Regions from separate parts of the Pontibacillus sp. HN14 genome, predicted to be linked through region 3. Evidence: riboswitches for the same ligand, from Rfam matches in the RefSeq annotation. Region 3 holds a riboswitch; each other region holds the start of a gene.

Region 1 (5,129 bases), on a different contig from region 3:
CGAAATAATGACCAGGCTCTACTTTAGATATTCCATCTGTCAGTGTAAGAGGTTCCGGAACATACTGATAACTTAAATAATGTTGCAATGCTTCTGTGTTAACGAGCTCATTCTCCTGAAGGAGGGTGATGCTTTTCTTCTCAGAAGCGAAATAAGTGCCATCACTTTGTTCACTATAGAACAATGGTTTAATGCCAAATGGGTCACGTGCACCGTAAAAGGTTTGCTCTTCCTTATCCCATATTAAAATAGCGAACATACCACGAAGGTACGAAAAAGCTTCTTCTTGTTTAGCTTTAAATAAGGCCGCTATTACCTCTGTATCCGATTCTGTTTCAAATGTATACCCTTGCTTTTGAAGGTCTTCACGAAGCTCTACATAGTTATAGATCTCCCCGTTAAACACCATCCAAATCTTTTCGTCATCATAACTTAGTGGTTGATGACCGCTTTCTATATCAATAATACTTAAACGACGAAAACCAAAAGATATGTAATCATCATGATAATACCCTTCATCATCTGGGCCACGATGAGTAATAATGTCGTTTCTTCGCTTAAAAGACTGTTTTTGTTCTTCATCTACTGGAGATGGAACGTCTCGAATGACACCAATAAAACCGCACATACGAAGATCCTCACTTTCATTCACACTTTGATGTTTCAGTTTATCACAAAATGGTTGTAATTGTCAGAGACCACTCGATATCCTTCTCACCGAGCTGGTTTCCATACAAAACTACATGCATGCTTCACAATTATTCGTTTTACCCGTAAATTTATCGTCGGTAACGCTTAAGTTAAAATTATACCATGATTCCGACAGACTCTCACATTTTATCATGTTTTCACCGGACAAAGGACATGAGATTATCGTTCAGAACAAAAAAAGCATGGAACTGCCAGGCAATTCCATGCTCTTACGTTATTTAGAAGTCAATAATTGTTTTAGGTCCTCTGCTTTATCCGTTTGCTCCCATGGGAACTCAACGTCTGTACGACCGAAGTGACCATAAGCTGCTGTATCACGATAAATTGGACGGCGTAGGTCTAACATTTTAATGATGCCAGCTGGACGAAGATCGAATTTCTCACGAACCGCTTCAACTAACGTCTCTTCTGAAACTTTCCCTGTACCAAATGTGTTAATAGAAATGGAAACAGGTTGAGCCACGCCAATTGCGTAAGCTAACTGAACTTCACAAGAATCTGCTAATCCTGCAGCGACTATATTCTTCGCTACATATCTGGCAGCATAAGCTGCTGAACGGTCAACTTTCGTTGCATCTTTACCACTAAATGCTCCACCACCGTGACGGGCATATCCGCCGTAGGTATCCACGATAATCTTACGGCCTGTTAAACCAGCATCCCCTTGAGGTCCGCCGATTACAAAGCGACCAGTCGGATTAATGAAATATTTAGTTTGCTCATCAAGTAGTTCTGTCGGAACAATCGGAGCAATGACATGTTCTTTTAAATCCTTTTGAATTTGTTCTAGTGTTATTTCTGGGTGATGCTGAGTGGAGATGACAATCGTGTCAATACGAACAGGTTGATCATGTTCGTCATACTCTACGGTAACCTGAGTTTTACCATCAGGACGAAGGTAAGGAACGGTTTCATCATTGCGCACGTCAGACAAACGTTTCGCCAGTTTATGAGCTAAAGAGATTGGAAGTGGCATTAGTTCAGGAGTTTCGTTATTTGCATAACCAAACATTAACCCCTGGTCTCCCGCACCAATATTCTCAATTTCACGATCAGTCATTTGACCTTCTCGTGCTTCAAGCGCTTCATTTACTCCTGCAGCAATATCAGGTGATTGTTCATCAATTGCTGTTAATACAGCACACGTTTCTGCATCGAAACCATATTTCGCACGCGTGTAGCCAATATCCTTAATCGTATTACGGACAATTGATTGAATATCCACGTACGTATTTGTTGAGATTTCCCCTGATACAAGAACTAACCCTGTTGTAACAGTTGTTTCACATGCTACGCGAGCGTTAGGATCATTTTTTAAGATTTCATCTAGTATAGCATCAGAAATTTGGTCACAGATTTTATCCGGATGCCCTCCTGTAACTGATTCTGATGTAAACAAGCGGCGATTTGCAGCCATTCCCTCAAACTCCTCCTTTAAAATACTCTTATCTTTGAGACGGAACTCATCACCCAGCTATCTATCTCAGTAAAATAAACCAGCAGGTTGTGCACTCCTTAATTACAGGAAATAGCATCACTTCAAACCAACATACCGGTATTTATTCATATATTATAAACGAATGAAAAATCTACATGAGAAAACCTCGAAATCCGCTAAATATAGCAAATGCCGATGATTTACCATTATACCTTTAAAGCTTTAGAAACTTTTGAAAGTATAAAAAATCCCTTCCCATAACGAGCAAAGGGAAAGGGTCCATTCGCTCTTATCGTTCAAGGATCTCTCCCTGCATCAGGTTAGCACCTTTTCATGTATAAATGACGGTTGCTGGGTTTCATAGGGCCTGTCCCTCCACCTTCTCTGGATAAGATAGTTTCCGTTCGCGACTTATCATAACGTTTTCGCCCCCTTCTGTCAACTAAGTAGAGAGCGTTATCAATGCTCTTTGACGCTACATGTACCATTATTTCTGTTCATTTTGTAACCCGTTCTATAAGCTTTTTCATAAAGATAACTCTTAAAAAGGAAAAAGCTACTCGAACATCGAAGTAAATTAAGGAATCAAATCGGTAGCTATTTGTTCTGTTCTCTAATAACCTTTATATAGCACCGATCATTTTCTAGCTCACATCCTTGCTACCATCTCCTATCTTTTTAATTTATTTTACATTTATAGTCACAAATTCGCCGTAATTTCATTATAAAATAGTATGGACTAATAAAATGAATGTGTTATACTAATTACAAATTGCATCTGATCCGCTATTTAAAACCCCGGATTGGATAATAGAATGCATAGGCATTTACGTAATTTAAAATGGCTTTGGCAAAGATCCAAAGTTCAAAATTTAAAATAAAGGCAGGTTCTTGAGCATGAATACGGTGAATCAAGCGTCCATAATCAAAGAATTAATTACACAACCTAACGTATTAACCAATTTATGTGTGGGAGAACTCGTTGAAAAAGTTCTTCAGCGGAACGAAGGTACATTAACAGCAACAGGAGCGATCAGAGCCGAAACAGGACGTTATACTGGCCGTTCGCCTCAAGATAAGTTTACCGTGAAAGACGAAGTTTCAAAAGACACTGTAGACTGGGGAAGTGTAAACCAACCAATTTCAGAGGAGATTTTTGAAAACCTTTACCATAAAGTAGTTGATTTCTTAAAGGAAAAAGAAGAGGTATTTGTATTTAATGGTTTTGCTGGAGCAGACGAACGCTACCGTTTACCAATCCAAATTATCAACGAACGTGCATGGCATAATCTTTTTGCTCACCAACTATTTATTCGTCCAACAGAAGATGAACTCGCCGAACATGTAAGCGAATTCACTGTAATATCTGCCCCTTCCTTTAAAGCAGATCCAGCCCAAGATGGCACGAATTCAGAAGCCTTCATAATGGTCTCATTCAAACACCGCGTCGTCCTAATCGGTGGTACAGAATATGCTGGAGAAATTAAAAAGTCGATCTTCTCCGTTATGAACTACCTTCTACCTGAACAAGATGTACTCCCAATGCACTGTTCTGCTAACGTTGGAAAAGAGGGAGATGTAGCGTTATTCTTCGGACTTTCCGGTACTGGGAAAACGACCTTATCCGCCGATCCAGAGCGTCGTTTAATTGGTGATGACGAGCATGGATGGTCAAATCGTGGCGTATTCAATATCGAAGGTGGATGTTATGCAAAATGCATTAATCTATCTGAAGAAAACGAGCCTCAAATCTATAAAGCTATTCGGTTCGGGTCTGTTCTTGAGAATGTCATCTTGCACCCAGGTACCAGAGAACCTGACTACGATGATACAACTTTAACAGAGAATACAAGAGTCGCTTACCCAATCCAGAACATCCATAATATCGTTGAGCCAAGTATCGCTGGTCATCCAAATACCATTATCTTTCTTACAGCGGATGCTTTCGGCGTCTTACCACCGATTAGCAAGCTGACTAAGGAACAAGCGATGTACCATTTCTTAAGTGGATATACGAGCAAACTAGCAGGAACAGAACGAGGAGTGACAAGTCCAGAAGCAACATTCTCCACGTGTTTCGGCTCTCCATTCCTACCTAGGCATGCATCAACCTATGCGGAAATGCTTGGAGAGAAGATTGATCAGTTCAACTCAAACGTATTCCTTGTAAATACAGGATGGACTGGCGGCGCATATGGGGAAGGTCATCGCATGAAGCTTGGCCACACCCGCGCTATGATTCATGCAGCTCTAGAAGGAGAACTCAATTCTACTGAAACAGTTGTCGATCCAATCTTCGGACTAGAGATCCCTGTTCATTGTCCTGGAGTTCCAGATGATGTATTAATTCCAAAGCGCACTTGGAAAGATGAAAACGAATATGAAGAGAAAGCTCATGAACTTGCTACCAAGTTCCATGAGAACTTCAAGAAATTTGACGGGGTCAGCGAAGAAATCCGCAAATCAGGCCCAACGTTCAGAACGTAAATTTCGCTCCCACATCTCCAAATATATAAATAAACGGCTATCCTCTAAAGGATAGCCGTTTTTATTGTTTGGCTCTGTTAAAATTTAGTGCTGTGTATAAGCTTATTCCAGAATAGGATAGGGTTACTTAAAACTCGATGCTGGGACATTTAAGTTTAGATGGGGCCGTTATGTTGATGAGAGTAAGGGGTGACTGGGGAACGACTCGCTTTCCACGGGCGAGCTGTCGAGCCTCCTCAATCGCTACGCTCATTCCGGGGTCTCGTCTACCTCTTTCTCCCGTAGGAGTCTCCCCGTTCCCCAGTCACCCCTTATTAAAATATGCGAAACGGCCCCGCAACTTAATTGTTGGCACAGATTCACCATTCCCCCTCCTAATTCGGCTTGTTTCCGTTCCTTCAACATTTGGCAAAGGTGGTTCGGGAAATTGCGAGACTCCTGTGGCAAGAGGAGCCTAGGGAAGACCCCACAGAGAGCGTTAGCGAACGAGGAG
Region 2 (5,129 bases), 110 kb from region 3:
CCGCCTCCAATCCATGAACCAATAATAAGACCGACTAATAACAGGATCACGATAGCAGGCAAAGATTTATGTATTCCTTTATAATAACTTTCTTCAATCGCTTCCCACGAATACCCGTAGAGCAAAGCAATAACTGAGGCTGAGAAAGCTCCAAGCAATAAAGGTACATGAGGTGCGCCTTCATATTTTATGATTGTGAACCCCATTCCTACAATCATAATCAATAACGGTAAAACCGCTACTCCTATCGGCATCTCTTTCTTTGGACTCTCCAAACCACCAACTCCCTTCTTTCTATTACAATTTCTGAACTTTCCCTCTTTTCCCTTCGTATTAAACTACCCAATTTTAAAATAAGGAAATGGAACCAGCTGTGACCCCACACATCGCTATTTAGACCCAAAGGAACCGCTTTCATAAAGATTAGTTTAAACCTAAAAAAGAGCCCATGGTATCCCATCGACCCCTTCCCTTTTCTTCTATTCGCTACAGTTCCTTGTTTTGAGCTTAATTTGATTCAACCAGAATATCTTTTAACTTACGGAATGTTTCCTCTGTTACTTGATTACGATCGATTATAAATTCTGATCCATCTACCATATTTAATGTAAGCGTGTCATCGTTTCCCCTTACCAGATGGTGAATTTGATTATACTTCAATTGCTTACTCTGAAATAAAGGAAATTGGGCTATTTCCAATCTGTCTTTATAAAATTGAATGTAAGCCTTCTTTTTTAAAAAGGAGTAATAAATAGTTTTTAAAATACCTAGAGTCAATGTAGTGACTAACAACAGTTTATCACCAGCTGAAAGAGCGGATTGGAACTGAATCAATAAAACCGCGCTTATAACACCTAAAGCAGCATAATACAATTCGTTATTTCCCTTACGTTTCCACGCTCTACTTGAACCATACGGAAACATGATTATTCCCCCAAATTCGCCTTTTTGTTATTTTATCAGAAAATTCGATCAAAATCCACAACTCTACTTTACTTTTTATATTGACCTATCTTTCTTATACATACTAGAATATTCCGCGGGTTAATAATGCCTTGATACTAAAGGAAAGACGAGGGTCAACAATGGTCTATCGCGTAAGTATATATTTATTAGGAATGTTCGTGAACTTTTTTGGTGTTGCATTACTCATTAAAGCAACTCTTGGCGCAGGATTTTGGACAGCTTTGTTCGTCGGACTATCCGATCAACTTGGATTTACAGTAGGCCTCTGGTATGCCTTGTTTCAGTTTCTGTTTATATTCGCAAACGGATGGCTTATGAAGCAAAAACCTGAACCACGTGCCCTGATCCCCCTCTTTTTAGAAAGTTTTATTCTAGATTTCTGGTTAGAAATTGTTTTTCATAACTTCACATTGCTTCATGCACCATTCCTTTTACAAGCTGGTGCCATGATACTCGGAATTTCACTCAGTGCAGCAGGGGTTGGTCTTTACATTCTGCCTGCCTTGCCAAGAGCTCCTGTCGATCAGCTCTTCCTTGCGATCGCAAGCAGATTTACAATAAGCTTACGCCTTAGTCAAACCCTTGTGGCTCTTACTACGTCAACTTCGGCCCTACTTATGGGCGGCCCTGTGGGACTTGGCACTGCAGCCGGGGTATTATTTGCTGGACCGATCATTCAGCTCACTTATACCAGAGCTTACCCATATTATTACTTGATGCATCCGAACTTTAAGAAACGCTATGAATTCGTCCTATAATAAAAAGCGTCTGCGAGTAAGCAGGCGCTTTTATAGTTTCTTTTCAAGTTGAAGATCCAAGGGTTCTTTCTCGTAGATCTCTTGATTTACCTCTTCTGCTATGACACATCCTACAGATTGATAGAATTGTTGAGTTTCCACTGCAGGGTGAGCGCCTATATAGAGTTTCTCCGCACCTAAATCTTTAGCGATTTGGCAACATTTAAGAAACAGTTGTCTCCCTATGCCTTCCCCTCTGTATGCATTTGAAACGTGAATAAACGGTAACGGGATATATTGATTTTTTGAACCGAAGAATCTCTTTTCTACATTCGCAAACCCGATTACCTTTTTTCCATCCATTGCACAAACGACACCACCGCCATTTTTTGAGCATTCTCTTAAATACAATGAAATATCTTGTTTTTGTTCTTCACTCCAATTATCTATAAAATAATCAGACCTTGTATCCACTTTCGTTTGACCATTTATATACCAGACATCTTCCGTTTCCTGATAGCGGTCAAAATCTATTAAGAATTTTTCATTAATATCGTTAGCGCTTACATTCCTTACCTCTATACTCCTTGCCAATTCGAATCCCTCCCTTGTTTAGTATACAATAAAAATAGAATCTTAACATTTTTCAGAAAAAGGATTGACGGAAAATTTCTCACCCGTTATAATCCATATCAAGCTTTATTAATTAAATAACGAACTCTTATCCAGAGTGGCGGAGGGACTAGGCCCTGTGACGCCCGGCAACCTTTCAAGAAACATCTTGAAAAAGGTGCTACTTCCTACAGATCAGATGATGATCTGGCAGATAAGAGGAGGCCTTGTTACATCCACCCTCTTCTTATTCAGGAAGAGGGTTTTCTTATACTCTCTTCCGTATACTTACTTTTGAAAGGATGAATAAAGATGAAACGAACACTTGAACAACGCTTACAGGATGGACCGGTCGTTTGCGGCGAGGGGTACTTATTCGAATTGGAACGAAGAGGGTACTTACAAGCGGGCTCTTTCGTACCTGAAGTAGCTCTTGATAATCCTCAAGCCTTAAAACAAACCTATCGTGACTATATGAATGCTGGCTCTGATGTGGTCTTAGCATTCACTTATAATGCTCACCGAGAGAAAATGCGTATTATCGGAAAAGAAGAACTGCTTGAGCCCCTTAATCGTCAAGCTATTCGCCTGGCGAAAGAAGTGGCGCAGGAAAATACAGTTGAAGAAGCCTTAGTGGCCGGAAACATTTCCAACACAAACCTCTTCGACCCTGAGGATGAGTCATCTAAAGAAGCCGTCCGTACTATGTTTGCTGAAATGATCACGTGGTGTAAGGAAGAAGGAGTCGACTTTGTAAACGGGGAGACATTCTATTACTTCGAAGAGGCCCAAATTGCACTTGAGGAAATAAAAAAGCAAGACCTACCTGCTGTTATTACACTTGGCGTTATGGGTGAAAATCAAATGCGTGACGGTTATGAAGTCGAAGAAGCCTGCCGACTCCTCGAAGAACAAGGTGCCTTAGTAGTGGGAATGAACTGTTTCCGGGGCCCCGCTACAATGCAGCCTTATGTTGAGAAGATCCGCGAAGCTTGCAAGGGTTATGTTGCAGCGTTACCTGTACCTTACCGAACAACTGAAGAGCATCCAACATTCTTTAACCTTCCAGACGGAGGTTGCGCGTGTCATCTCCCAACTGAAACAACATTCCCAACCTCCCTTGACCCACTTTACTGTAACCGCTACGAGATAGCCAGTTGGGCTAAAGACGCACTGGACACAGGGGTGAATTATTTTGGTTTATGTTGCGGAGCATCACCTAGTATGCTACGTGAAGTTGCGGAAACCGTTGGCCGTGAAGCTATTAACTCTAAATATTCGCCGAACATGGAGAAACACTTCTTATTTGGTACAGATGATTCACTTAAGAAGCATAATCAGTCTTACCGAGTTAAGGCTTAATCGGAAAGAGAAAGCGCCCGGTGTACAATCATTAGGCGCTTTCTTTTATACAATCTAATAAGATATATCCTAAAGCAATCCCTGCAATCGTTGTTAGGGTGGGTTGGGAAACTACTATAAACGGTTGGACCGGACCCCACTGATAACCGGCTAAAGCAAGCGTCCACATAACGAGGACAGCAAGCGTCGGGATGCCAATCGCCAACAATCGAACCCAATCAAGCGTCCAGGGCTTCCGTGACATGATTTCGAGGATGAATTTAGGTAGACGTAAGAGTATGCCTATTGCGACCGGAAACAAAGGAGTAAAAAACACAAGAGCCATCGGATATTTATACGTTACTTTAAATTGTTGCTGTAATTCCATTTCATAGCTCTTCCCCAAATAGATGACCAATCCAATAACGAGCATCCAAACAAAGTAGTAACCAAACCGCTGCGAATTGCGAATAAAGATCCTCCCCTTCTCTTTCTAATTACGACCAATTGACTCCCCATAAACTATTCAAAAGAAACATATAAACAGTGAATACACTTGTGAAAACCAAAAGGATAATAGGAATAGCACGATGCACCCTGTTCTTCTTTAAAGCTTTCACGTAGACTATAAAAGCAAGAAAAGCCACTCCATAGTATACGAAAATCATTGAGTAATACGTAAAAGGCCCTAAGAAGAGACTAAGAACGGTAAACTGTAGAATAAATGCCACAACAGAACCAGCTAGCCATTTTCCCGCTCCTTGATTTTCACAGACTGTTTTGACTGATAGAATAAAAGCCGTTAATACTACAGCAACAAGGAGCCATTCGTAAAAGATAAACAAATCCTCAGCGTTTACAGCAAGGAAATAGCCTCCTATAGATAAAGGAACAATCGCTACCAGTAGGTAAATAGCCCCTTTTAAATAGCCGGTCATGATCACCACCCCTTTACTTTATCCATATTTTAACATAAAAAGATTATTCACCTTTAATAACCCTTTGTTTTTCATAACTTCTTAAGGCAAAAAAAGAGTACCAGTCACAACCTGGTACTCTTACTTATCATCTTAAATTATTCATTATGTACCTATTTAACAGGGACAGTCTGACAAGCTAAGCGGAATCCGTCCTCTAATTCATTCTCTAATTTCACATGCTCTTTCGGGGTAGGTTTGTTCACCACTTCTTCTCCATTCAGTAATTCCACACGACACCTTGTGCAGTTTCCTTTTTGACATTTGTAATCCAAAGGAACATCTTGTTCAAAAGCTGACGCTAACAAGGATTGACCCTTTACTGGCTCAATAGAGAATTCCTCCCCTTGCTGTTTTACGCGAATCATCATTTGATCCATTTCCATCTTCCTTTCCCTATGCGTAGTTCTTCATCATTATACGTAAAATCATAACCATAACACAATAAAGGGGAGGGAATTGACCCTCCCCACTTCTATTAACTCCATTGAATAGG
Region 3 (5,129 bases):
GCTTGCAGTTGTGGAGGCTCCAGCACCAGGGCCTGCCAATGTGAGCGGTCCAGCCAAGTCGGTATGAATGACCACGCCATTTTGCTCATGGTCAATGGCATAAAGGGGATGATGATGGGTAAGGGCGATAGGCTGAATGGAAGCACGAACATCACCGTCTTTCCATTCAATGGTCGCAATATGCTTTATTTTCTTACCCATGAATGAGGCTTCTTCTATATGATCAGAGCGGATAACATCGATCCCTTCTACAAATACCTCATTCCAGTTTGGCTGTTTGCCATAAATGAGCTCACTGACAATCATAAGTTTATAAAAAGCATCGCGCCCATTTATGTCGTTTGATGGATCGGCCTCTGCGTACCCTTTGTCCTTTGCTTCTTGCAGAGCCTGGTCAAAGGATACCTTGTTTTCTTTCATCCTCGTTAAGATGAAATTTGACGTCCCATTTAGAATCCCTTCAAACCGTTCTACACGATTGACCTGGAGCAGTTGGGAGAGTGTACGAATAATTGGCGTCCCTGCAACTGTGGTAGATTCATATCCTAAGGAAACATCGCATTTTTCTGCTAACTTCTTTAAAGTCTTTCCATGTTTAGCAAACATTTGTTTATTTGCCGTTATTACATGTTTACCACTCTCTATTGCTTTCTTACAGTAACTAAACGCGGGCTCTTCTCCAACGATCGCATCGATCACAACATCAATATCTTGAAGAAAAAGCTCGTTGAAATCTGTTGTAACTAAACTAGAGTGAGGAAACTCCCGTTTTTTAGTTGGATTTTTAACAAGAATACTAGCAATTTCAACAGGTTCTCCTTCTAAAAGATTCTGCAGCCTTTCCTGATGCGATTGAATGGTTTCGGCAAATCCCTTTCCAACTGTTCCGTAGCCGAGCAATCCAACTCGAATTGTCATGATGTACCTCCTTTACTATGCTTTGTTTGATCTGGGAGGATCTTAGGCTTTAACAGGCTCTTCTATATAATTAGGTATACGAACACCGATGGCATCTCTGTATAAATTTTCAGTGCTTAGTAACGTAAGGTTTTGTTCTCTTAGGTAAGTGAGCTGCTCTTCCGTTAATGTCCCTTTGCGATAAGCTACAAGCTTTGTAATGGGACTAATTTGAACCTGACCTTCTTGTTTCTCGGTTACATAGACAATATCAGCTTCAGTACCTGGCCCATCAGTTAGTTTAAACCCAAGACGTGATAGCTTCGAAGATTCATCTTTTGAATTCGGATTCCCTAAAAAGACGATTTTTTTAGGTCGGACGGCTGTTTCATCACGGTATAAACTTGATTGTAAGTAGGAAGAGGCCCCGGATGCTTGAGGGTCCTGGCTTGAGACTCCTGTTGCTTTATAAATCGCTTGTTCTAAATCTTCAATTAGATCCTTCGTTGATTCAATTCCAACTGATAGGCGTATTAAATCTTCTGTAACACCGGTTTTCACTAAATTCTCGTTATTCAATTGCTGATGTGTAGTTGAAGCAGGATGAATGATAAGTGATTTTGCATCTCCTACATTGGCTACATGGGACCACAACTTGATGTGATCAATAGCGCGTTTTCCTTCTTCAAGTCCTCCTTTTATCCCGAATACAACCATCGAGCCTGCGCCCTGATTTAAGTACTTCTGAGCAAGTGAATGGGATGGGTGTGATGGAAGGCCAGGGTAAGAAACCCAACTCACACCAGGATGATTCTCAAGGTAAAGAGCAATTTCTTTTGCATTTTGAACATGACGCTCTATCCGTAAATGTAAGGTTTCTAGTCCTTGTAATAGATGAAAGGCATTGTGTGGACTTAAGCATGCTCCGATATCTCGTAATAATTGAACCCTTAATTTTACCGCGAAGCCTGCTGGACCAACATCTGACCCATATCTAAGTCCATGATAACTTTCATCCGGTTCAGTAAAGCCGGGGAACAATTCATGATTCCAGTCGAAACGTCCTCCATCTACAACTACTCCTCCAATGGATGTTCCATGACCTCCAATCCATTTCGTCGCAGAGTGAACGACAATGTCTGCTCCAAAAGATAAAGGCTTACAAAGGATCGGTGTTGCAAAGGTACTATCCACGATAAGGGGGATGTGATAGTCGTGAGCGATGTCGGCCACTGATTCGATATCTAGTACATGTAAACTTGGGTTTCCAATCACTTCTGCAAAGATGGCTTTTGTTTTTGAAGTAATCGCATCTCGAAATTGCTCTGGGTCTGTACTGTCAACAAAGGTGACATTGATTCCGTATTTCGGGAGAGTGACGGCAAATAAATTGTAAGTACCACCGTATAGGTTCGTGGAGGCAACGATTTCATCACCAGCGCTTGCGATGTTTAAGATAGCAAGGGTGATCGCAGACATACCAGATGAAGTAGCAACGGCTGCTACGCCGTCCTCTAGAAGTGCAACCCTTTGTTCAAATACATCTACTGTTGGATTGCCAAGACGAGTGTAGATGTTTCCGGGTTCTGCAAGGGAAAATAGATTTTTGGCATGTTCTGTGTCGTTAAAGACATAAGAGGTGGTTTGGTAAATGGGAACCGCACGTGAACCTGTCGCTTTATCAGGATGCTGGCCACCGTGTAAACTTACTGTTTCGTTTTCAAATAGATGAGATTTTTGAGTCATAACAATTCCTCCTTGTTTAAGTAAAAGTCTAGGAAAAATTGCCATACAGGTGAGGGGAAGAAGAGGGCATATAAAAACCCTCTTCATAAGAAGAGGGTGTATGTACATTCCTCATCTTATCTTCCAGATCCACAGACCTGTAGGATGTAGCACCACTCAAGCAATATGCTTGAAGGTTGCCGGGCTTCGCAGGGCCTAGTCCCTCCGCCACTCTAGATAAGATATTCGCTTTGTTTTTTAAGCTATGAGCTTGATATGGATTATAGAACAAATCTAAATAAAGGTCAATAAAAATTCGGAACATTTGATTTCTTCTGTTTTTATCCTTTCCTGAACATGAGTCTGCCCTAAAGGGAACAATAGCTTAGTCTGTTCTTTTATGCTTTCCCTTGCTACAATAGGACATAATTCTAAATAGAGTAGGTGAGCCAATTGGGAAAAACGATTTTATTTGATGTAGATGGGGTTTTGTTAAGTGAACATCGATATTTTGATGCTTCGGCATTAACCGTGTGGGAACTTATACATAGTGAGAATTATTTGGGTCTTCAATCAGACCGTTTTCATACAGACGTAACCGAAAGTGAAGTAGGCGATTTGCGCGCAGAAGTTTTCCAGGAAGATGAGGTATTGTACTTAATTAAATCAAAAGGAATCAATGCAAACTGGGACATGGTCTATTTAACATTTTCCTTTCAACTGATTCGTTTGTTAGCTCAGCTAAATGAAGTGAAACCGAAGTACGTTGAGAAAGTGTTCCAAGATATGACGCTTGACCGGCAAGCACTTCAAGAAATTGGGGGAGAGTTGTATAAGGCTGGTATAGAACCAGATTATAAAACATTTGTCCCAGTTATGAAAGATGTTGAAGCGATGCGAGGTGAGTTGCTTACCCATTTAAACCAAATCGCATATGAAATGACAGGTATTGAGACGATGGCTTTCACAAGAAACAGTGCTCTTTGGGAGTTAGGAAGAGAAACCTTCCAGGAATGGTATGTGGGTGAGGACCTAACAGAGAAATCAATCGGAAGGCCACCGTATCAACAAGGGAAAGGTGGATTTGTCCATATTGAAACGCCTCTTGCGACTATGGAGGAATTGGATAACCTGTTTACGAAATTAAAAGATGATGGGTATACGCTCGGAATTGGTACAGGTCGTCCAGCACTAGAAACGGTAGAACCACTTGAAAACTTAGGCATTCTCTCTTACTTTGACCGGAATCGCATGGCTACTGCTTCTGACGTCCTGGAAGCGGAAAAGAAATACGGTGACAAAGCTCCACTCGCGAAGCCGAATCCATTCACCTATATGTTTGCCTGGTTAGGACGGTCGAGTATAGAAGAGGCGCTTGACTATTCATTTACTGAAGAAGAGAAAGATTCAGTGATTATTGTAGGAGATTCCCTCGCAGACGGTCTTGCAGCCCAAAGTCTTGGTTGTCATTTCGTCGCTGTTCTGACAGGATTATCAGGTCAAAAAGCAAGAAAAGAGTTTGAGCAAAATGATCAACACACCATTATAGATAACATTAAAGACCTTCACAAAGTCCTTTAAGATTGGTCTAGAGATCAACTCTTTAGCCCGGTAGAGAATGAACGCGTGCCAGACACCCTTTACTTATTTAACTTAGTAAAGGGTGTCTTTTTTAGTTTATAGATCAACTAGGGGCATGGCCGATTTTAGTTATAGGGAGTGGATGTTGACCATAGGATAGTAGAGGAGGGGATTTGATGGTAGAACTTTTCTTTTGGGCATTGGCAAGCTTTATTATTGTCATGGTGAGTGGAGCATTTGGAATGAGGGAATTGTTTGTCCGTGAACGCTGGTGGTGGCCTTCTGTCACTCTATTATGTGTGGCCCTAATACTTGGAGGGCTATCGGGGTTGATGAGTCTTTTCACTTCACAACTCATAGAATTAGACAAGCCTGCAGTTAGTTTATATTATGCGATACGCACCATATGTATATTAAGTAGTCTAAGTCTCGTAGCTTTCATCATCCTATGGATGAGAGAGGAGAGAGAACGACTGACGTTACCTAAGGGGTTAAGATTAGTAGAGAATAGAAGGCAAAAGAAAGAAGGTGCATCTCAATAGGATGCACCTTCTTTTTTAACAATATTCGTCGTAGGCTTTCGTTAAGTTTGCCACAATCTCTTCCACCTCGTGATCTTCAATCTCTTCACGTGGAATAAAGTGAACGACTTGTCCCTTTTTCATAACGGCCATTGAAGGGGAAGTGGGCTCGTACCCTTCAAAGTACTCTCTCATACGATTTGTGGCTTCACGGTCTTGACCAGCGAAAACCGTTACAATATGGTCAGGGCGTTTCGTGTTTTGTAGAGATTCTTTTGCAGAAGGTCGGGCCAGACCGGCTGCACATCCACAAACTGAATTTACAACGACAAGAGCTGTTCCTTCCATTTCACTTACGAAGGAATCAACCTCTTCAGGGGTAGTCAATTCGGTAAAACCAGCACC

Evidence for each region. A riboswitch is a leader RNA that binds a small molecule or an ion and turns the genes downstream of it on or off. The one in region 3 is predicted to bind S-adenosylmethionine.
Region 1: linked by a shared signal. The riboswitch ahead of metK (methionine adenosyltransferase) and the one ahead of LQ226_RS05295 (O-acetylhomoserine aminocarboxypropyltransferase/cysteine synthase family protein) in region 3 are both predicted to bind S-adenosylmethionine.
Region 2: linked by a shared signal. The riboswitch ahead of LQ226_RS05855 (homocysteine S-methyltransferase family protein) and the one ahead of LQ226_RS05295 (O-acetylhomoserine aminocarboxypropyltransferase/cysteine synthase family protein) in region 3 are both predicted to bind S-adenosylmethionine.

What each region holds. Positions count from the first base shown of each region.
Region 1 covers NZ_JAJOLR010000005.1:13,736-18,864, forward strand. The annotation lists gene asnB (asparagine synthase (glutamine-hydrolyzing)) at 1-628, opposite strand, end outside; gene metK (methionine adenosyltransferase) at 926-2,128, opposite strand; SAM riboswitch class I at 2,436-2,544, opposite strand; gene pckA (phosphoenolpyruvate carboxykinase (ATP)) at 3,047-4,636, shown strand.
Region 2 covers NZ_JAJOLR010000001.1:1,131,682-1,136,810, forward strand. The annotation lists gene nhaC (Na+/H+ antiporter NhaC) at 1-254, opposite strand, end outside; gene LQ226_RS05840 (hypothetical protein) at 508-924, opposite strand; gene LQ226_RS05845 (YczE/YyaS/YitT family protein) at 1,086-1,724, shown strand; gene LQ226_RS05850 (GNAT family N-acetyltransferase) at 1,755-2,297, opposite strand; SAM riboswitch class I at 2,422-2,536, shown strand; gene LQ226_RS05855 (homocysteine S-methyltransferase family protein) at 2,628-3,677, shown strand; gene LQ226_RS05860 (hypothetical protein) at 3,709-4,044, opposite strand; gene LQ226_RS05865 (hypothetical protein) at 4,154-4,594, opposite strand; gene LQ226_RS05870 (2Fe-2S iron-sulfur cluster-binding protein) at 4,747-5,013, opposite strand; gene LQ226_RS05875 (ATP-dependent DNA helicase) at 5,112-5,129, opposite strand, start outside.
Region 3 covers NZ_JAJOLR010000001.1:1,025,994-1,031,122, reverse strand. The annotation lists gene LQ226_RS05300 (homoserine dehydrogenase) at 1-918, opposite strand, end outside; gene LQ226_RS05295 (O-acetylhomoserine aminocarboxypropyltransferase/cysteine synthase family protein) at 961-2,643, opposite strand; SAM riboswitch class I at 2,757-2,866, opposite strand; gene LQ226_RS05290 (HAD family hydrolase) at 3,076-4,203, shown strand; gene LQ226_RS05285 (hypothetical protein) at 4,380-4,745, shown strand; gene LQ226_RS05280 (BrxA/BrxB family bacilliredoxin) at 4,761-5,129, opposite strand, start outside.